2 regions of the Alteromonas sp. K632G genome follow, and region 2 is predicted to be linked to the other one. Evidence: predicted binding sites of a transcription regulator. Region 2 holds the regulator's gene; the other holds the start of a gene.
What was found. The regulator LexA, encoded in region 2, represses DNA repair genes until DNA is damaged. The targets are predictions, from matches to a motif close to TACTGTATNNNNATACAGTA.
Positions count from the first base shown of each region.

Region 1 (10,723 bases), on a different contig from region 2:
AGACCGGTGAGTACAATATTCCTGTCGGTATATTTCAAGCACTAGATGGGTTAGAAATGGATATGCAGTACTTCAGCGATCAACGCCCGCACTACTATTGCTTTTCTAATAAAACAAAAGAAATGACCAAGGCTGAAATTCTGGCGTATTTCGCTCAACAGTCTTGAGTTACCAACAGGCAAAGCATGCACCGCTATTAACACGGGAAAGAAGCTATCCGACGTATCAACATTTAATGCGCGGGATCTCTTCCCATCGGGTAGTGGCTCTTTTCGTTAAGAAGTCTCTTTTCATGGCAAAATTTTGTTGAAAGCCCCTAGCCCCAAAATGCATCGTGTTTCTGCCATATCTAGCGTTTGTACTGTCAAGCACTGCCATTAATGCCGAGTTGTCCGTACTGGGTGTAAATAAATCGTCTTGGCGATATTTTTCGTCGCAAATGTCCAACAGACCCACACCCACTTTGTAGTAACGCACGCCTGGAATAAACAGTTTATTGAGCGCATCAGACGCTGCGTGAATAATATGTCGAGTATCATTGGTAGGAACAGCAAAGCTGGAAAGCGCCGACTGCTTAACATATCTGCTATCGTCATGAGGCGAATTTGCCGCAAAGAAGGTGGCGCTGTGAGCGAGTGAGTGTTGAGCGCGTAGTTTTTTAGTGGCTATTTCAGCGTGGGTGGCTAACGCTGCTCTCAATTCATCTTGTGTGGTAACTCTCTTTCCAAAACTACGGGTGCTGTAAATTTCTTTTTTAGCGGGTCTTATCTCATCCCACGTCATTCTTAGTTCACCCTGAAGTTCTCTCACTGTATTTTCTAGCACAATAGAAAAATACTTACGCATTTTAGCGGGGGATTGTTGTGACAGTGTATAGGCATTATTAATACCCATGGCCATCAATCGTTTTTCCAAGCGCCCACCAATACCCCATACATCTGCTACTGCCATGCGGGGTAATAATGCCTGCTTTTCTTGCTGCGTATTAATAACCGCTGAACCTCGAAAGCCGTCCAGCTTTTTTGCAGCGTGATTAGCTGCTTTAGCAAGGGTTGGAGTGGGGCCAAATCCAACGCCCACGGGAAGCTTTACCTCACGCCAAATAGTTTTTCTTATCTCATAGCCTAGGGCCAGCCATTCACTATCATGTAGGCGTGGCGAAAAGCGCATGAAAGCTTCATCAATACTGTATTCGTGCAATTCATCACAGAATTGAGACATGACAGAAAACATTTTTGAAGACACATCGGCATAAAGCTCATAGTTAGACGAGCAAACAACAACCCCTGCTTTTTTTGCTTCCTCTTTCACCTGAAAATAGGGAACGAACTTTTTAAATCCTAATCTTTTGGCAATAGGGCAGGCTGCGACCACGCAGCCATCGTTATTGCTCAACACCATAACGGGTTTGTTTCGCAGATTAGGGTTGTAGATTTTCTCGACCGATGCATACATAGAAGTGACATCTACTAGCGCAAACACTACTCACCTCCTAGTCGACGGGAGAGTTTTTTGTGAAGCCTAATGGAGCGCGTTACCACCCCTTCTATTGAAAATTCATCGCCTTCTTTTAAAAAGTAAGGTTTGTACAAGGGTGATGAAGAACGCAAGCAGCCGTGGCGTTTGTCTACACGCTTACAGACGAACTCACCGTTTAAGGTCGCCACAATAATGCACATGTCAGAAATATCTTCAGCTCTTGAGACAATCAGCAGGTCGCCGTCATGAATGCCATCGTCCATCATCGACTTGCCTTGTGCGTAGCCAATGAAGGTAGCAGCAGGTTTATCAATAAGCAGAGAATCTAGACTCAAGCCTAGTTCGGTATATTCTGCAGCAGGCGACTCGAAGCCTACGATGCCCGCTTGTGCAGTGATAGGAATAAATTTAAGCATACACTTCAAAAATACTGTTTATTTGTACAGTATTTTAGTGGGTTCATACTCATCAATCAATCTCAGTACAGAAAATACTCGTCTTAATGGCGACTGTAATGACCGGCAAAATTCGCAATTGGTCATAATGACGACAAGCTTTGTACGACATTTCCTACAAAAGTGTAGGAAATGTGGGTTTTTTTTCGTGGTTTATATCTAGACTAAAGTCTAACGTTGTTGATTTTTATAGGTTTTTCATTTTCAGATCATATTAACTCCTTATTTTCTCCTTAATTTATTGTAATTCTGCCTAGCGGGAATTCTTGGTAGGGATATTATTAATGGCGTCACAGGGAAACACGATGAGTCAGGATGATTTTAAGGACAACCTTGGACAACTTAAGGAAGAGAATCCCTTAACAGGAGTGAGGGGAGATGGAATAGCAGGAAGCATCACAGGGATGATAAGCGCACCGGACGTGCTGAAATGGAATTGCCAAAGAGACAAGCAAGGAAAGCGCAAGCGATAAGGAATCGCAACAGGAAGTAGAAAGGATTTGGCGAAGGATCGTCATAAAAAGGAAAGATATAGGATATATCGTAAAGGAAAGCTTGGAAGGCTTAAGCAAGGATAGTTTGCGCAGGATGCGCAAGAGCAAGGCAGCTCAGGAACGAACGGACCGCTTAAGGATTGAGCTAGTTGCACAGGATGTGTAATGTAGAAAGGATGAAAGGATAGGAACACTAGCTTTTGCTGGCAAGGAACAGCCTTAGGATGAGGCCCCCACGTGCAGGATAGGTGGGATGCTTAGGATAAATGGAAAGGGATTTACGCAAGGATGGGTAACTCGCACGGGAACACGCGAGAGAAGATGGAAAGGGGCGTATATGGATTTTAATCGGGAAGATTTTAGTCGCAAAGGAACGCAGAGAGGGAAACTCAAAATTCCAGGAAAAGGGGTAGCAGAGAGGCTACCCCTTTTTTTTGCGTAATTTTTGGCGTTGCCACTAAAACGCTCACGTTTAAAGACGCCCATTCCGCTCGGCATAGTCATCTCGTTCATACCTAATACTATAGCGGGCTAACGAATCCGAAGAACTTAATTAACTCTGTGAGGTGGTAAGGTAGTTCTTATAATATGTTTGCCTACTAACTCCACTTCTCCGCTGTATCTGTCTTCACCATTACCGGAAAATTCAAACACAAAGATATTATGCCAATCAGGCTTGCTGTAGTTGAAGGTAATGCGGGTTTTGGCTCTGGCAATACTGAGCAGTTGCAGTTGATTGTTTTTACAGTACTGGCGCAGGTAACTATCAGTAAATTCGGAAATACTTCGTATGCGCCAAAACTGAAAGGCGACAAAGCCTAAGCCCAACCATAAGGTTAATTCAAGAAGTGTCATTCATTACCCCTTAGTTTGAGAAAACAGCGTGCCAATTGCGCTGGCCAGTAAGTCACTGCGTTCTGGGGTTCTTAGTATGCCTAGTACTAATTCACGTAACTGGGGCACTTGAACAAGATCAGAGAAGAAGCCGCGGAATACGTCGCCATTATAGTTTTCTTGGTTATCGACCTCGGCAACGGCTTCAAAAAATAGCAGCAGTAATTTCTCGTCCATTTGCTGAAAATGGCGGGCAGCAATAACACTTAATATATCCAAGCGATTCAATTTCTTAGCTTCAAAGTGCGACACTAATTGCGTATATATAGTGTCGTTTTTGGTCTCACAAGACAAACCCCGTAGGGCGGCTAAACTTATTTCATCACCGTCTAACACTGAAAGCATGCATTGGTTAAGGGGGGCAGGTACGTTCGCAACTTCGGCCATTTCCATAAAAGCCCGTTGAAATGGTTCGGCAAAAAGTGAAAAGTTACGCAGCACACTGCCTTGCACTTCTTGCGCGTTTTCCATTGAGTCTAATCTGATGACCACATCCGCAATTGCCTGTAAGGGAATGGTTTGCCAGTCAGCCACCTGAGGCGCTTTCACATAGGCGATAACATGCTGTGCGCTGGCGCTAATTGGTTGATTCAGCTTCGCACGAACCAGTGCATTAAATTGCGCAAGTAATGACTGCGCGGGCACAAATGAATAAGGATTATCTGGCAATGTGTTAGCCGCTTCAGAATCATCAGAAATTGATTGGCCTAGTGCATCGACAATAATTTGCAGAAAATGGTTTCTTGAAGCCGCTACCACTAATCCCTGCTCGTCTAGAGGGAGTTTGATAAACCAAATATAGTGCTGATTTGAGCTATTTTTATTCCAAAAAACAATGCCGAACCACGCATGTTGTTGACGAGGGAAGGGCGCAACAGTTGAGCCATTCTCAATATCCAAAAACGCCTGATTGTCTAAAGCGGTAAGTCTTCGACCCATATCAAAAACAATATATTCTGTACCTGCATGCAATAAAAATTCGCTGATAGAGTTAATACTGTTTGCGTTCATTTCAGGCTTTCTCACTTCATAAAACTGATTTTAGGGCGCAAAGTTTAGCATATTTTAGTTGTCGACAGGCAACGGCATTGTTCATTTAAAGGTGTGAGCGGAATGCGTGCTGCCTCTGGTATACTGCCGTCCAGATTTATACGGCAAACCTTAAACCATGTAATGACGATGAAGTTAATAGAAGAATTCGAGTATCATTTAAATACGCTAGAAACAGCGATGCGCCAAACTAAAACGTGGCCGAACAAATCACCTAGCAAGGCGCAATTAGCCAGTACTGTCCCTTTTGCTATTGATACCCTGTCTTTTTTCGAATGGCTGGCGTATGTTTTTGTGCCTAAATGTCATAACTTAATAGCGATGGGTCAGTTACCAGGGAAGATGGCAATTTCCCCTGCGGCGCATATGTATGTGCCAAACTGCCCCGAATCTATCTTAGTTTCGTTGCTTGCTCTTGATAAACTAACCGAACCTAATAAGAAGTAATTTATGCCTGAAGAATTTCCATTTACCCAATGTGAAACCCCAAGTGAAAAGGCTGGCAGCAATAGTGTGCAGCCATACCCGCCGCTTAATATTTTATATCAAGATGAGCATATCGTGGCCATTGATAAACCGCCGGGTTTATTAGTGCACAGAAGTCCTATCGACAGGCATGAAACTCGCTTCGCCGTGCAGACATTAAGGGATCAGCTCAACAAGCACGTATTTCCCGCTCACCGACTAGATAGGCCCACATCCGGTGTACTATTGTTTAGTTTTGACAGTAAAACAGCGGCGCTGCTTGGCCAGCAGTTGATGAATAAGCAGGTGCAAAAGCAGTATCACGCTATTGTTCGTGGTTATGTTAAACATTCAGGGCTCATCGATTATGCGCTCAAATATCGTTACGATAAAATTGCCGATAAACATAAGCGCCCGCAGCAGGCACCTCAGCAAGCCACAACGGTATACGAAAGTTTAGCGAACTATGAATTACCTTTCGCCGTAGGTAAATATGAAACCGCCCGCTATTCATTAGTAAAACTTTTGCCCTCGACAGGACGCAAACATCAATTGCGTCGTCATATGGTACATATTAGGCACCCTATTTTGGGAGATACCACCCACGGAGACGGAAAACAGAACAAATTTTTGCAAACACACTTTAGTTTTCAGAATTTGGCCTTAAGTTGTACGCAGATGGGTTTTTATCACCCGATAACCGGAAAGTGGCTATCGGTGTCTGTTAGAATGCATTCAGAAATGCAACGAGTGTTAGATGCGTGGCAAGAATATCAGGTTTAAGGTTTGGGCTAGAAAGTGTGATGCTTAAACGGGAAACCCACACGATTTGAAAAGATAATGAGGAAGTAATGGCAACACTAAAAATTTTTGCAGGTACCGTGTATGGCAATGCGCAACATGTAGCAGAGCAAGTTGAAGAAAATCTTGCAGAGCAAGGTGTAGATTGCGAGCTTGAGAGCGATCCTTCAGTAAGCGACTTTACCGATGCCGACGCTATCTTATTGATTACTTCTACGACTGGCCAAGGCGATGTTCCACCAAACTTAGAATTTGTCTTCTCTGATTTGAAAGACGAGTTTCCATTGCTAAACGACAAGCCTTTTGCTGTTGCTGCGTTAGGTGATAGTAGTTACGGGGAAAGTTTTTGTGGAGCCGGTCGTCAATTCAATGAATTGTTATTAGAGCTGCAAGGTAAAGCAGTAGCCGACATGCTAGAAGTGGATGCCCTTGAGACCCTTGAACCTGAAACCATGGTTATTGAGTGGGTTAATGGTATTAAAGCTCAGTTAGGCGTGTAACGGGGTTCGACAATAATCTCAAAAAATAGAAAAGGGCGCTAGGCGCCCTTTTTTAATGCAAAACGTTTAATACGTGAATACAGACTTATTCAACACCACGTAGTAGGGCATTAATACCTACTTTTGCACGGGTTTTAGCATCTACTTTCTTCACGATAATGGCAGCATATAGGCTGTACTTTCCGTCTGGGCTTGGCATGTTACCTGAAACTACTACAGAGCCCGCAGGTACGCGGCCATAATGTACTTCGCCGGTTTCACGGTCGTAAATACGGGTGCTTTGGCTAATGTAAACGCCCATTGAAATAACTGCGCCTTCTTCAACAATAACGCCTTCAACAATTTCAGAACGTGCGCCAATAAAGCAGTTATCTTCAATGATAGTAGGGTTCGCTTGAAGTGGCTCTAAAACACCACCAATGCCTACGCCGCCAGATAAGTGAACGTTCTTACCAATTTGTGCGCAAGAACCAACCGTTGCCCATGTATCTACCATGGTGCCTTCGTCAACGAATGCACCAATGTTTACGTATGAAGGCATAACAACCGCATTTTTACCCACGAAGGTACCGGTACGGACTGCAGCCGGAGGCACAATACGCGCGCCGTCATTAGCAAATTGTTCAGCAGTATAGTTGCTGTATTTCAACGGTACTTTGTCGTAGTAACGGCTCTCAGCACCTTCAATAACGTCGTTGTTATGTAGGCGGAAGAAAAGCAAAACGGCTTTCTTTAACCACTGATGAACAACCCACTCGCCCGCGATTTTTTCAGCTACACGCGCTTTTCCGCTATTAAGCAATGCAATAGCATCAGCAACGGCTTGTTTCACTTCTGCTGGAGCAGAAGAAGGGCTAATGTTGTCGCGGTTTTCGAAGGCGTCTTCAATAATGGCTTTCAATTCATTCATGGTATCGTGATATCTTCAAGTTGATCGAGTTTAAACAAGATACGCTTTTTCAAGCTCACTTGTTGTTCTTGGGTTAATGCTTTGCCAGCATCATTACTGACAATAAATATATCTTCTGCGCGCTCGCCGATAGTAGCAATTTTTGCCAGCTTCAAGGTGACATTAGTATCAACAAAAGCATGGCCAATTTTAGCTAATATGCCTGGCGCGTCTAGTGCTTCTAACTCAACGAGTGTCGCTTCATCGCTCACCCCGAAAAAGCGTACTTTAGTAGGCACGTCTAGCTGTTTCATTTGTCGAGGTAGTTTACGCTTATTTTCGTGTGAACGGCCTGGTTTTTCAAGCTGGGTGCTAATCGCTTTTTCTAGCGATTGAATTCGGGACTCAGATGTTAGCCTGGAACCATCATTTTCAAGCACCAACATACTGTCAAACACATAGCCATCGCGGGTTACGGTAACATGGGCGTCGTGAATAGAGCAATTACGACTGTCTAAAACGGAAGCTACTTGTGCAAATAAGGCTTTTCTATCTTTACCGAAAAGAAAAATTTCCGTGCCGCCTTTTGCACTGTTGTCATTGGCTTTAACGAGAAGCTGGTCGCTATCTGGTGTTAGCCAATCATCCTGAGCCTTAACGATTTCTTCGGTATGCCATGCAATTTGGGTGGGCTTGAATCGTACAAAATAGTCATCATCTAACCGCGCCCATAATCCATCAATGGATTCAGAGCTAACCCTGCGTTCGTGCAGAATTTGTTGCGCTTGATATTTGTGAGTAGTCACTCGCTCACTTAATGTTACTTGGCACTGTAACCCGTTATCTAATGCTTTTTGCGTCATTAAATAAAGTTCTCTAAGCAGAGATGCTTTCCAATCATTCCACAAATTATCGTTGGTTGCCCGAATGTCTGCAAGGGTAAGGGTATAAAGTAAATTTAAGTGGTTGTGGCTTCTTACCGCGCCAGCAAATTCACTGATAACGTCTGGATCGTAAATGTCTCTGCGCTGCGCCACTACCGACATTAGCAGGTGGTTTTCCACTAGCCAGCTTATCATGGCCGCGTCGTTCGCCGGTACATCATGCTGTTCACAGAACTTAGCAACATCAATGGCGCCTAGCGTTGAGTGGTCGCCGTTACGACCTTTAGCGATATCGTGAAATATAGCAGCAATATACAATACTTCTGGCTTGTCTAGATTGCGACAGATACGGCCACAGCGTGGAAAATCTTTGTTCTCTTTCGAGAAAAAATAATTCACGTGCTTCACTAAGCGGTGCGTATGTTCATCCACTGTGTAGGCGTGAAACAAATCAAATTGCATCATCCCTACAATGGCATCCCACTCAGGTAAGTAAGCTTGTAAAATGCCGTACTGATGCATAATGTCCCAACCAAAATTAAAAAAGTCGGGTTGTTTTAGCAAGACCATGAGCTTTTCACGGCAAGCGGGGCGCTCAACAAAGTAAGCATTCTCAAATGTACGATGTGCGTTTCTTATTTGGCGAATACAAGTGGTGCTTAAACCTTGAACTTCAGGGGTATTAGTGACCACATTTAAAAAGTCTAAAATGGCTTCTGGCGAAGAAAAAGCATTCTCATGGCGAGGCGAAATCATATTATCGAGTAATTCGAAATCTTCGTTAATAATCGCGGTACGCTGAACACTCTGATTAAGCATGTCATACTTGAACCGTTGCAAAAGCATTTGGTTCAATTCAGAAACTCGGGCAACGGTGCGGAAGAAGTCACGCATCATCTTTTCAACTGAACTTTTTCCTTCTTCTCCATACCCCAGCATGGCGGCAACATCAGGTTGGTAATCAAAAAGAAGGCGGTTTTCACTTCGCCCTGCAACCAAATGTAAGGCACAACGCATTTTCCACAAATGCATTCTACAGGTGATTAATTCGCTGTGTTCTTGCTCGGTAAAGTAGCCGTGCCCCACTAGGTTCCAGCCGTCATATTCTTTAAAGTGTTTTTTTGCCACCCAACCAATAGACTGGATATCCCTTAAACAGCCTGGGTTTTCTTTGATGTTAGGCTCTAGGTTGTACGCTGTACCGTTAAATTTAGCGTGACGTCGCTTTTGTTCATCGTACTTGGCCGAGAAAAACGCTTTACTCGACCAAGAATTTCGCCCGTTTACTTCATCCCACAGCTTTTCAAAAATAGATTCGCTGCCGCAAAGCAATCGACTTTCTACGAGGTTAGTGGCAATGGAAATGTCGTCTTTGGCAAGGCTGACGGTTTCTTTGATGGTACGTACTGACTGACCCACATCAAGCTTAATATCCCAAAGCAGAGTAATAAAACGACTGACTTTTTCTTGGGTGTCGGGCTTAAGGGTTCGTTTGCTCACTATCAGCAAATCAATGTCGGAATAAGGTTGAAGGTGCCCGCGTCCATAGCCACCTACGGCACATAATGCTAATTCACTTTCATTGTCTAAACCGTAGAGGTGCCACAAATGGCACAAAAGGGCATCAACGAATTGTGCACGCCCAGTCACAAGTTGGTTAACAGGAATGCTATCGAATGACGCTTTTATCCATGCATAGCTATCTTCTACACACGACTTGATGGCAACTAAGTCGTCAACCGACGTTATTTGATCAATATTTTTTATTAGGGATTGCAGCGTCAAATTACACCTTCTATGCGTACAGCTTTTTGAACACACTGAACCTTACCATGAAATGAAACGAAATCGCAGTGCCGATTAGTTGCATACCCAAGGCAATATTGTGAATAAATATACGAAAATGTTATAGGTATGCTGCAAGCATAAGATGAAATATGACAGCGCTATTTTCAAGGCGGGCAATAGGACTGATAGCAATAGGGCTGATAGCAATAGGACTGATAGCAATAGGACTGAAAGTAACAGTCAATGCGATAGCTCAGAGGAATAGCGTGGTAACTAGTGTGCTGTCGTTCCTGCTAAAAACCTGTGATGTACATTCGTAACCAACAACGAAAGAAAGGAAAAAAGCATGAAGGCGTAGTAGAAGTATAAAAACATATAGCAACCAAAAAAGTTAAGCTGCTATATGTTTATATAGGCGATTCAAACACTAAATAAAGAGTGCTTATCGAAACTGACCATTATTTGTCAGTGTGCAAAACGTTAACTGTGTGAAATCACTCGCGGAAGGTCTTCTTCGTCACGCAATGTTAATACTTCCACACCGTCTTCGGTAACCAGTAAGGTATGCTCCCATTGTGCACTTAAACTTCTGTCTTTGGTTACTACCGTCCACTGGTCAGGAAGAATTTTTGAGTAACGCTTACCTGCATTCACCATAGGTTCAATGGTGAAGCACATGCCCGCCTCAAGCACATCGCCAGTGCCAGGCTTACCGTAATGCACGATTTGTGGCTCTTCGTGGAAACTCGCGCCAATACCATGACCACAGTACTCGCGCACGATTGAATAGTTATGCGCTTCTGCGTGGGTTTGGCAGATATGACCAATATCGCCCAATGTCATACCCGGTTTTACTTCTTTAATCGCTTTATATAAGCATTCTTGTGTAACTCGGCTTAAACGCTCTGCCATAATCGTTGGCTTTCCAACGGTAAACATCTTAGAAGTATCACCGTGGTAACCATCTTTAATAACAGTGACATCGATATTAATAACGTCACCATCTTTCAATTTTTTGTCCGAG
Region 1 covers NZ_JAGGDM010000001.1:76,120-86,842, forward strand. The annotation lists gene J5X92_RS00355 (GFA family protein) at 1-167, shown strand, start outside; gene J5X92_RS00360 (Y-family DNA polymerase) at 226-1,482, opposite strand; gene J5X92_RS00365 (S24 family peptidase) at 1,482-1,895, opposite strand; gene J5X92_RS00370 (hypothetical protein) at 2,240-2,407, shown strand; gene J5X92_RS00375 (DUF3301 domain-containing protein) at 2,978-3,283, opposite strand; gene J5X92_RS00380 (DUF3549 family protein) at 3,287-4,333, opposite strand; gene J5X92_RS00385 (YqcC family protein) at 4,436-4,819, shown strand; gene truC (tRNA pseudouridine(65) synthase TruC) at 4,823-5,620, shown strand; gene J5X92_RS00395 (flavodoxin) at 5,689-6,138, shown strand; gene dapD (2,3,4,5-tetrahydropyridine-2,6-dicarboxylate N-succinyltransferase) at 6,224-7,048, opposite strand; gene glnD ([protein-PII] uridylyltransferase) at 7,045-9,696, opposite strand; gene map (type I methionyl aminopeptidase) at 10,180-10,723, opposite strand, start outside.
Region 1: the regulator LexA is predicted to act here: its motif matches at 1,908-1,927, upstream of J5X92_RS00365 (S24 family peptidase).

Region 2 (10,723 bases):
GGTATGAGCGCCCTAATTGGTCGCTATAAAGCCCAGACATAGACTCATCAATTTGGTTTTTAAACCAGCCAACCAACATCACCATTAATACGACAAACCCAGCGAGAAGTGTATAACCTCCATAGCCTGATTCACCTTTAGTGGCTTCAATTACAAAGTTGCCCGCGCCAACGGCAATTAAAAATAGCGCCACCGCACCTACAATTGGCCATGGGCTTTGGGCTGGTACATAGTATTTCTGATAATCTGGGTATTTCTGATATTCTTGCTGCATTACTCTCTCCTTATCCCAATACCTGTTATTTACCACTTTCAGGTTGAGGGACCATGTAGGGATTCGGTTTTGTTTTCATATCTCTCGCGCGCGCGGTCACATCAAACAAGGTGTATTGCACAGTAAAATAACTAATTTCTTCAGGAAGCTGTGGGTCGACATAAAACTGCATGGGCATATACGCCTCAGCCCCCGCACTTAAAGGTTGCTGATTAAAGCAAAAGCATTCCGTTTTATTTAAATATAGCGCTGCCATACCTGGTGAAACAGACGGAATAGCTTGCGCCATCATGTTGTTAGATGCAGGGTTTCTAACGTAAAACGACACCGTATTAAGCTCTCCTGGATGCACTTTCATACGGGTAGTTTGTGCGCGAAACTCCCAAGGCATACCGGTATTCGTGCGGGTGATAAACTCCACCGTCACCTCACGGCTTTCATCTATTTCAATAAACTCATATACCGCTGCAGTATTTTCGGTTTTGCCGTTTATCCCGGTTACATCGCAAAACACATCGTATAGTGGCACTAGGGCGAAACCAAAACCAAACATGCCAAACACAATAACGACGAGTCTTATCACCATTTTGTTGTTTGCATTTATTTGTGTCATGGTTATCTCCCGTGCCTACTTTTTGTGCTGATACATCACCACAATTTAGCGACTATTTTGCCTGTATTGCTTATCTCACTTTCACTTAACAACAGGCGGCGTTTCAAAGGTGTGATAGGGTGCAGGAGAAGGAATTTCCCACTCTAGTCCCTCAGCACCTTCCCACACTTGAGCAGATACTGGCTCACCTTGCTTCTTACAGGCCTTAATCAACAACGCTAAGAAGATAAGCTGAGACAGCCCAAAGGCAAACCCACCTAGGCTTATCCATTTGTTAAAGTCAGCAAATTGCAAGGCGTAGTCAGGAATACGACGTGGCATTCCTGCCAGACCCACAAAGTGCATAGGGAAGAACAGCACATTCACCGACACTAGTGAGCACCAGAAATGCCATTTTGCTAGCCCCGTGTGGTACATTTTTCCTGTCCACTTGGGTAACCAGTAATACACCGCAGCCATGATCGAGAAGATGGCACCGGTTACCAGCACGTAATGGAAGTGTGCGACCACGAAATAGGTGTCGTGGTATTGGAAATCGACGGGTACGATAGCCAGCATTAACCCTGACAGGCCCCCAATGGTAAACAATACGATAAACGCAATGGCAAACATCATGGGCATTTCAAAGGTAAGGGAGCCCCGCCACATAGTCGCCACCCAGTTGAAGACCTTCACGCCCGTTGGCACCGAAATAAGCATGGTGGCAAACATGAAGAACATTTCCATATACACCGGCATACCGGTAGTAAACATATGGTGAGCCCACACCACAAAAGACAGCAGCGCAATAGAGCCTGTGGCGTATACCATAGAGGCATAGCCAAACAGCTTCTTGCGGGAAAACGTAGGGACAATTTGAGAGATAATGCCAAAGGCTGGCAATATCATTATGTATACCTCGGGATGCCCAAAGAACCAGAATATATGCTGGAACATAACGGGGTCGCCGCCACCTGCTGCATCAAAAAAGCTGGTGCCAAAAAACTTATCTGTCAGCACCATGGTGACCGCCCCCGCCAACACCGGCATTACTGCAATAAGTAAGAAAGCAGTAATAAGCCAAGTCCAGACGAATAAAGGCATTTTCATCCATGTCATGCCAGGGGCACGCATGTTGAAAATGGTCACTATTACGTTTATCGCCCCCATGATGGATGAAATACCCATGATATGTACCGAGAACACAAACAAAGCCGTAGAGTCACCGCTGTAAGTGGTGGAAAGCGGTGCATAGAAGGTCCACCCAAATGCTGGGCCGCCGCCCTCTAAAAAGAGCGAGCTAAGTAGGATCAGGAAGGCTCCGGGTAATATCCAGAAACTCCAGTTATTCATTCGCGGCAGGGCCATATCTGGTGCCCCTATCATCATTGGAATCAGCCAATTTGCTAGCCCTGTGAAGGCTGGCATTACTGCACCAAACACCATGATAAGACCATGTACAGTCGTCATTTGATTAAAGAAATTTGGCTCAACAATTTGTAATCCAGGCTGAAAAAGCTCAGCACGGATCACCATTGCCATGGCGCCGCCAATTAAAAACATGATAAAGGCGAACCATAAATACAAGGTGCCTATATCTTTGTGGTTAGTGGTAAACAACCATCGAGTTATTCCTTTTGGAATATGGCTATGATGGTCATGATCTTCGTGATGCGCCGCGGTATCCGGCGCAATGACATCAGTTGCTTTACTCATTACGCACTCCTAGTTTCCATTTACGACAGCATTAACATCTTTGGCCTGCACCATATCGCCCGTATTATTGCCCCACGCATTTCGTTCGTAGGTCACCACAGCCGCAATGTCTTTTAGGCTTAACATTTTTCCGAACGCCTGCATCGCCGTGCCGGTTTTACCGTTCAACACAATATCGATATGTGCAGTTTGGTCTTCAAGCACCATTTCACTGCCCTTAAGCGCAGGAAATACACCGGGCAACCCTTCCCCATTAGGCATATGGCAAGCTGCACAGGTGGCGTTATAAACTCGCTTACCTTCCTTCATTAGTTCATCCATCGACATATTCATCGACAGTAAACGTTGTTCTTCTTCTTTCGCTTGGCGAGCGGCTTCTTCTTGCTCGTTCATCCACGCATCAAATTCGGCAGGTTCTTTTGCGATAACCACTACCGGCATAAAGCCATGATCTTTTCCGCAAAGCTCGGCGCACTGCCCGCGATAAATACCAGGCTCGTTCACCTTTGCCCAAGACTCATTAATAAACCCTGGATTAGCATCTTTTTTCACCGCAAAATCTGGAACCCACCAAGAGTGAATAACGTCATCTGAGGTAATAAGAAAGCGCACTTTTTGCCCTGTGGGGATCACCAGTGGACGGTCGACCTCAAGCAAATAATTCGTGCCTTTCTCGAATTTGTTTTCAATTTGTTCTCGCTGAGTCGCCATTAACGAATAGAACTCAACATCTCTGTCCATGTATCGGTAATGCCATTTCCACTGAGAACCTGTAACGACAACAGTAAGATCGGGCTCACTGGTATCTTCCATCGCAATAAGGGTTTTAGCGGCGGGAATAGCCATAAGAATAAGAATGATGAAAGGTACTACTGTCCACGCAATTTCAACTTTTACATTTTCATGGAAGTGAGCAGGCTTCGCTCCTCTGGATTTACGGTGTAAGTACATTGAGGTAAACATAACCCCAAAAACCACAACGGCAATGGCGATACAGATAAAGAACATCAACATATGAAGGTCGTACACTTGACCACTTATGTCGGTTGCGCCTCGACGTAAATTCATGGTTGAGCCTTCACCTGTTGCTACATCCGCAAACAGCAGTGGTGAGGTAAGCAAAAGTGGCAGCCCGTAAAGCCACTTTGTCGCTTGTGTCGCCGCTCGTGTCGTTACTCGTTTCACTCAACACCTCCGTTATAACAGAAGCATTACCGCAATAAATGCGCTGCGCTTCTGGCAACTGATACCCGAAATCCAACTTTTAACTTAATTGCCCAGCTTTAGTTGTAAAACAAAGTTGCAGCTATTGTTATTATTTTGTTAAATACAGTATAAGAATTGCTCAATAAAACGCACAAGTCTAGTCTTTTCTAAGAAAAAACAATTCCAGCGTTTAATTTTTAATCAAAAGTTGTAAGTAAGAGAAATGAATCACGCCACAGCGTATGGGCGTTATAAGGATAATTAATGTGGCCGTTTGAAACGCTCATTTTGAACGAAATCGACGAATATAAAGTGTAATAAGTTTCTTATAATCAAAAGGTAGTTACGTAATATTGAATGCTTTTCAAACAGAATAGATAACAGACATAGCGGTAGTTAGTACTATAAAAGATGACATAAATAGAAGATAAAATGTAGGAGCCGAATCAACTGGCCTCTAAGGTATTTCTGAGGCTTAAACAAGATTATTGTGCAAGCAAGGTATGGTAAACATACAAAAAAGCGGCCTATAAGCCGCTTTCTTTACTAAATAGCTAAAAAGTTACATCCAATCGGCATTTCGAATAACACCAACGGCAATACCTTCAATAGAAAAAGGCTCTGAAGCTAAGTCGACCTTAATAGGAGAAAATTCATCATTTTCAGCATGAAGTAGCACTTCACGGCCACGCTTTTCAAGGCGTTTAACGGTAACGTCTTCATCGACACGTGCCACTACCACCTGCCCATTATGGACATCCGTAGTGCGGTGCACGGCTAACAAGTCACCATCAAGTATACCTATGTCTTTCATACTCATACCGCTTACACGAAGCAAGAAGTCGGCGTGAGGCTGAAATAGGGCAGGGTCGACCTTATAATGAGATTCTATATGCTCTTGCGCTAGAATAGGTTCGCCCGCAGCCACTCGGCCAATAAGAGGTAGCCCTTCTTCTTCAGGAGCTTCATCTTCAAGTGGGATATTCAATTTAATACCACGGGAAGTACCTGGAAGAATCTCGATGACACCTTTTCGGGCCAACGCTTTTAAATGTTCTTCAGCGGCATTCGCAGAGCGAAAACCTAAATGACGGGCAATTTCTGCACGGGTAGGCGGCATGCCAGTTTCGAGCATGGTTGTTTTTATCAGCTCGAGAACTTCTGTTTGTCTTGCTGTGAGTGGGCGCATAAAAGACCTGTCTGTCTATACAGTTCCTGTAAGTATATACACCTAAAAGGAAATGACAAGCACAAAGCTTTGCAAAGCATGTTTTTTATACTGACCTAACCACAACGCAAAAAGCGGCCATGAAGGCCGCTTTGTATATCACTACTATTTAGCGTGACTAAAACTTATATTGCAAACTCAAACGCGCATTAAGCGGCTCGCCGGTGGCAATATTGTTGTCGTTATGTGCTGACGGAAAATAATCTTCGTCGAATAGGTTTTCCACGTTTAGCTGAATTTTAACGTCTTCGCTATAGTCGTAATAAAGTGCAGCGTCTACGCGAACAAAGTCAGGTAGCTCAACCGTATTATTTAATGAAGCATACTGCTCAGATTGATAAATCACGCCTAATGCAACACGCCATTCATCATTTACTTCATACTGATTCCATAACGTCAGCATATGTTCTGGTAGCTGCGCTAAGTCGCGGTTCGCCAATGTGCCATCTACAATTCGACCCATTTCTTCGCCATCAAGGTTGCTGTAACCAGCATTGATTACCCAACGTTCTGAAAGTTTACCCACCACCTGCACTTCAAAACCTTTGGTTTCGGTACCGGTCAAAATAGACGCTTCCGGGTTGTTAGGATCTTGCGCTGTGCCGTTTTCACGTTCAACTTCAAATGCCGCTGCTGTCACGCTAAGCGAGTCAGATAAATTCCACTTCACGCCAATTTCTTTATTTTCAAACTCTTCAGCTTCTAGCGCTTGGCTTGTCAGCGACAGTGAAAGGAATTGATCACCTGAACGAGGTAAAAACGATTTGCTGTAACTTGCGTAAATCGATACTGATTCCGCTGGCTTGTAAATTAAGCCTGCACGCGGAGACACTTGTGAATCAGAACTTGATAGAAAACCGTTGTTGCCATCATCTGCACCGTCAGCCACTTCAATACTATCTACGACATCGATATCGAAGTTGTCGTAGCGAAGACCCGCTACCACGATCCAATTATCGTTAAGTTTAATTTCATCTTGAACAAACGCTGAGGTAAAGGTGACATCAGAAGCACGATCTCTTACTGGGTCGGTCAGCGTCATTGAAGGAATAACTAGTGGGTCACTAAACACGAAGGATACTTGGTCGTCTTGACTGTCTGCAAAAAACGCATCACGGCGAGCATTTTCTGTATCTTGGCTGCCGTATTCCATTCCCGTCAGCAAGGTATGGTTAATATCACCCGTGGCAAACTGCCCAATAAGGTTCAATTGAACCAACGTGTTCTCACGGGTTGTAGTATCACGATATCCGTCTAACGTAACTGTGCCTGCATCAGCATCAAAATTAACGGGGTACAAGTTTTGATAAGCTTTGTCATAGTCAGCATACTGAACCGTACCGTTCAAGTTCCAATTTTGCGATAGTGAATGGTCAACGCGAATGCGGGCAATATGTGCTTCAAGGGTAGTATTGTTGAAGTCTGGATCACCAAAGTAGGTATCGTCATAGCCTTCCAGCGGCGCACCATCTAATGAAGGAATCCCCCTATCGACTAAACGGTCATCGTTTACGTATTCGTAAGATGCCACCACCGTAGTGTCGTCGTTAGCCATCCATGTATAGGTAGGGTTTAATGCGTAACGTTCACCATCTTTAAAATCACGGTGGTTATCAATGCTGTCGAACACACCATTAAAACGAAACGCATTGTTGGCATCTATGGCTCTATTGGTATCTACGCTAATAGAGCCAGCGCCAAAAGTATCAATACCTGCTGACAATGTGGTGAAGTCTTCCGCAGTACTGGCTACTTTAGTCACACGGTTAACCACGCCACCGCCGCCACCGCGTCCAAATAAAAGTGCGTTCGCACCACGTAATATTTCAACGCGTTCTAAATTATATAATGGGCGGAAGTACTGAACGTCGTCGCGAAGCCCATCAACAAAGAAATCGGCAGTAGTGTTCTGACCACGAATAGTCACCTGATCGCGATGATCTTCACCCAGCCCAATGCTCACACCTGGCGTGTATTGCATGACATCGGCAATACTAAACAGTGCTTGTTCTGAAATTTGCTGTGCACTTACTACCGATACAGATTGTGGCACGTTAACCAATAGTGTTGGGGTTTTTACCGCTGTGGCGACTTGTTGACCAAAGAATGCGCCGCGTACTGTAATACGTTCAACGCTTTCATCTGATTCAGCTACAGTGTCTTGAGCCAAAACAGATGTGCCATAAAGTGCCAATAGAACAGCAGTAGAAATAGTTGCTTTACCAAGTTTCAAGCAAGTCTCCTCGAGTGATAATTCAAACAGTATTGAAAATGATAGATATTCTTATTTAGAGCGGATTCTAGTCATAATTGTTAATAATTAAAAGGTGTATTAATAAAAATTAAACTTTTGTTATAAATGAAAGCGTCAGTTTAACTAGACAGTCTGTTTAGACAGGAAATAGTGAATAGGCGCCTTACCTTTAATTGGGTTTACGCCGAGGTGACAAGTTTGGCATTAAGGCATAAAGTAACCTTTCTTTTATCTATCTTTCATCAGTGTATTTAATTCCGTCATGTTGCATTACCTCGACTATACCCCCGAGCTAGCCCCCCACTTTGACCGCATAAATAGAGAGTGGATCACCAAGATGTTTCGTTTAGAGAGCGTTGATGAGGCCGTTATTGGCAACCCTCAGCGTAATATTATCGATAAGGGTGGATACATTTGGTTTGCTGAACATCCCGATTTTGGCATTGTAGGCACATGCGCATTAATGAAAAAAGGGGAAGGGGTATTCGAACTTACTAAGATGGGTGTGGTCAGTGAAGCAAGAGGATTAAAAGTAGGCGAAGGCTTGTTGCAATATGTATTGAATAACGCCCCTGCCATTGCTTTTAATACATTATTTCTTTTAACCAATAAGAAGTGTGAGGCCGCTATTCATCTTTATAAGAAAAATGGCTTTGTTCATTGTGAAGAAATCATGCAAAAATTTGGTTGTTCTTATGAACGCTGTGACGTGGCTATGCATTACAAAGGTAATGCCACTAATTGATATGTAGGTAAAAACACGCTCAATCAATATGCTATGGCGACGATTTATACTAATGACTCTTTCAAACAGCCCCACGCCCTCTGCATGACATTGCACGAGATGTGGTACACTTCTCCCGTTTTAATTTCATAGGATTACAGAATTCATGTCGTGGATGCGAAAAGCCCTTTTGTCGCTATTTCATTATCCTGTTAAGTTGCTGGTTAAAGCCCACAGCATTCCCGTAAACGTAGAGACTGAGCTTGGCATTGATAAGTCGAAGCCCATCGTTTACTTGCTTCCAGCAAACTCGGTAACCGATCAATTAGCACTTAGAATGTCAACAGAAGCACTAGGTCTACCGAGCCCGACTGATACGCTTACGTTAGCGGGCAGAGAATACCCTTCTACGCTGTTTCTGCGTAAAACCCAACCGATTTTTCGTTCACAAGCTGACGATACCGGTATTGAAGATGTATTTACTGACTTGTTTCATTTGCATAGAGACCATCATCAATTAGATCTTCAAGTGGTTCCAGTATTTGTAACTTGGGGCCGAGCGCCTGGGCGAGGTACGCCTGGATTAGCTGACCTTATTGCCGATAATGCCGCGCCAAGTTGGCTGAGAAAACTCTTTATCGTGATGTTTTTAGGCCGCGATAATTTTATCAATTACTCAAAAGCCGTTTCGGCTCGTGCCATGTCAAACCAACATGGTAGTGATAAAAGCATTGCGCACAAACTGGTGCGTGTAGCAAGCACTCACTTCCAGCGTAAGCGCCAGAGCATGACTGGCCCTACATTGTTAGAGCGCCAAGAGTTGAACAACAGTGTACTCGGTTCTGATGCCGTGCGCCGTGCTATGGCAGAAGAGTCTCGCAGTAAAAAAATTACCCATGACGCATCTAAAGACAGAGCGCAATCGTACGTTACCGAAATAGCGGCTGATTATCGCGAAGGGTTAATTCGTTTTGGCGATCGACTGCTTACCCGTATTTGGAACAAAATTTACAATGGTATTAGTGTTGGCCACTCTGAACGTATTCGCGAATTAGCCGCTAACGGCCATGAGATTGTTTACGTGCCTTGTCATCGCAGTCACATGGATTACCTGTTGCTCACTTACGTGATTTATCATGAAGGCATGGTAACTCCCCATATTGCCGCGGGTATTAACTTAAATTTCTGGCCGGTGGGTAAAATTTTTCGTCGCGGCGGAGCCTTCTTCTTACGCCGTAGCTTTGCTGGGAACAAATTGTATACCGCGGTATTCCGCGAGTACTTAGAGCTACTTTTCAACAAAGGCTATTCGGTAAAGTATTACCCTGAAGGTGGCCGTAGCCGCACTGGTCGACTTATCCCACCGAAAACAGGCATGCTTGCCATGACCATTCAAGCCATGCTGAAAGGTGTGAATAGACCCGTTAGCCTAGTACCAGTCTATATTGGTTACGAAAACGTGATGGAAGTGAAAAGCTACCTGAACGAGTTAAAGGGGACTAAGAAGCAAAAAGAATCTAACTGGCAAGTGTTCTCGGCCATCCGCAAGCTTAAAAACTACGGTCATGGCTATGTGAATTTTGGTGAGCCTATTCAGCTGAACCAATTTTTAGAAACTCATGTGCCAAACTGGCGCGATTGCCGTGATGCCGAGCCAGAGAAAAAACCCGCTTGGCTAACGCCGGCGGTAAACGAGTTGGCCAACAATGTTATGACCCGTATTAATCGCGCAGCAGCGGTTAATGGCATGGCATTAACATCGCTGTGTTTACTGTCATCAAAAACACAAACCATGAGTGAGTCTGAGCTTAAACAAGCGATGGGCGACTTTATCAGTTTGTTCAAAAACGTGCCTTTCAGTGCCGATGCCACCATCCCTGATGCCAGCGCGAAGGAATTATTCGACGATACTTTGAAGCTTGGCAAGTTTGAGGTTAAGGAAGACGATTATGGGCGATTAATTAGCCCCAAGCCTAAGTCAGCGGTTTACCTCACCTACTATCGCAACAATATTCTGCACTTATTCGCATTGCCGGGCTTAATCATGGCCTGTGTATTTGCTCATAAGGGCACTAGTAAAGCCACAGTATTCCAGTTAATTGCTGCGTTATACCCACTGCTTCAGCGTGAGCTATTTTTACACTTGTCTCAAGATGAAGCCCTTGCACACACAGATGCTCTTATCGATGCATTAGTTGACCAAGGCTTACTGCGCATTAAAGAGGGTGATTTACTTCCACCTGATGCTCAGCAAAAACAGTTTCATTCAGCATGGTTGTTAAGCCGTTGTATGCAAGAAACCTTGCAACGTTATGCGGTAGTTCTAACTATTTTAGACAAAGAAAAAGTGATAAGCCGCGGCGCACTTGAACGCACTAGCCGCCAAGTGGCAGAACGCTTATCTACCCTTTATGGGCTAAGCTCACCTGAGTTTTACGATAAGAACGTACTGTCTAGCTTTATTAGCGCTTTAAAAGACAATCATTGGTTAGACTCTACAGAAGATGGCAGTCTGAAATACTCTGAAGAGTGTGAAGCACTTCGGGAAGACGTGATGGCGCTAGTATGGCCTGAAATGACCCAGCACCTAGAGAACGTGGTATTGCATAACTAGCCTATACTTCGTCAGTGTGTTTGCAACTAGTTAGTAGTTACAGTGCTGCACACTGAAGAGACTGTTATCGATGCCACAAAAAAGCCGAAACGTTGAAATACAACGCTTCGGCTTT
Region 2 covers NZ_JAGGDM010000002.1:197,224-207,946, forward strand. The annotation lists gene J5X92_RS03590 (cytochrome c oxidase subunit 3) at 1-274, opposite strand, end outside; gene J5X92_RS03595 (cytochrome c oxidase assembly protein) at 300-887, opposite strand; gene ctaD (cytochrome c oxidase subunit I) at 969-2,582, opposite strand; gene coxB (cytochrome c oxidase subunit II) at 2,592-3,704, opposite strand; gene lexA (transcriptional repressor LexA) at 4,351-4,977, opposite strand; gene J5X92_RS03615 (TonB-dependent siderophore receptor) at 5,135-7,249, opposite strand; gene J5X92_RS03620 (GNAT family N-acetyltransferase) at 7,533-8,015, shown strand; gene plsB (glycerol-3-phosphate 1-O-acyltransferase PlsB) at 8,161-10,608, shown strand.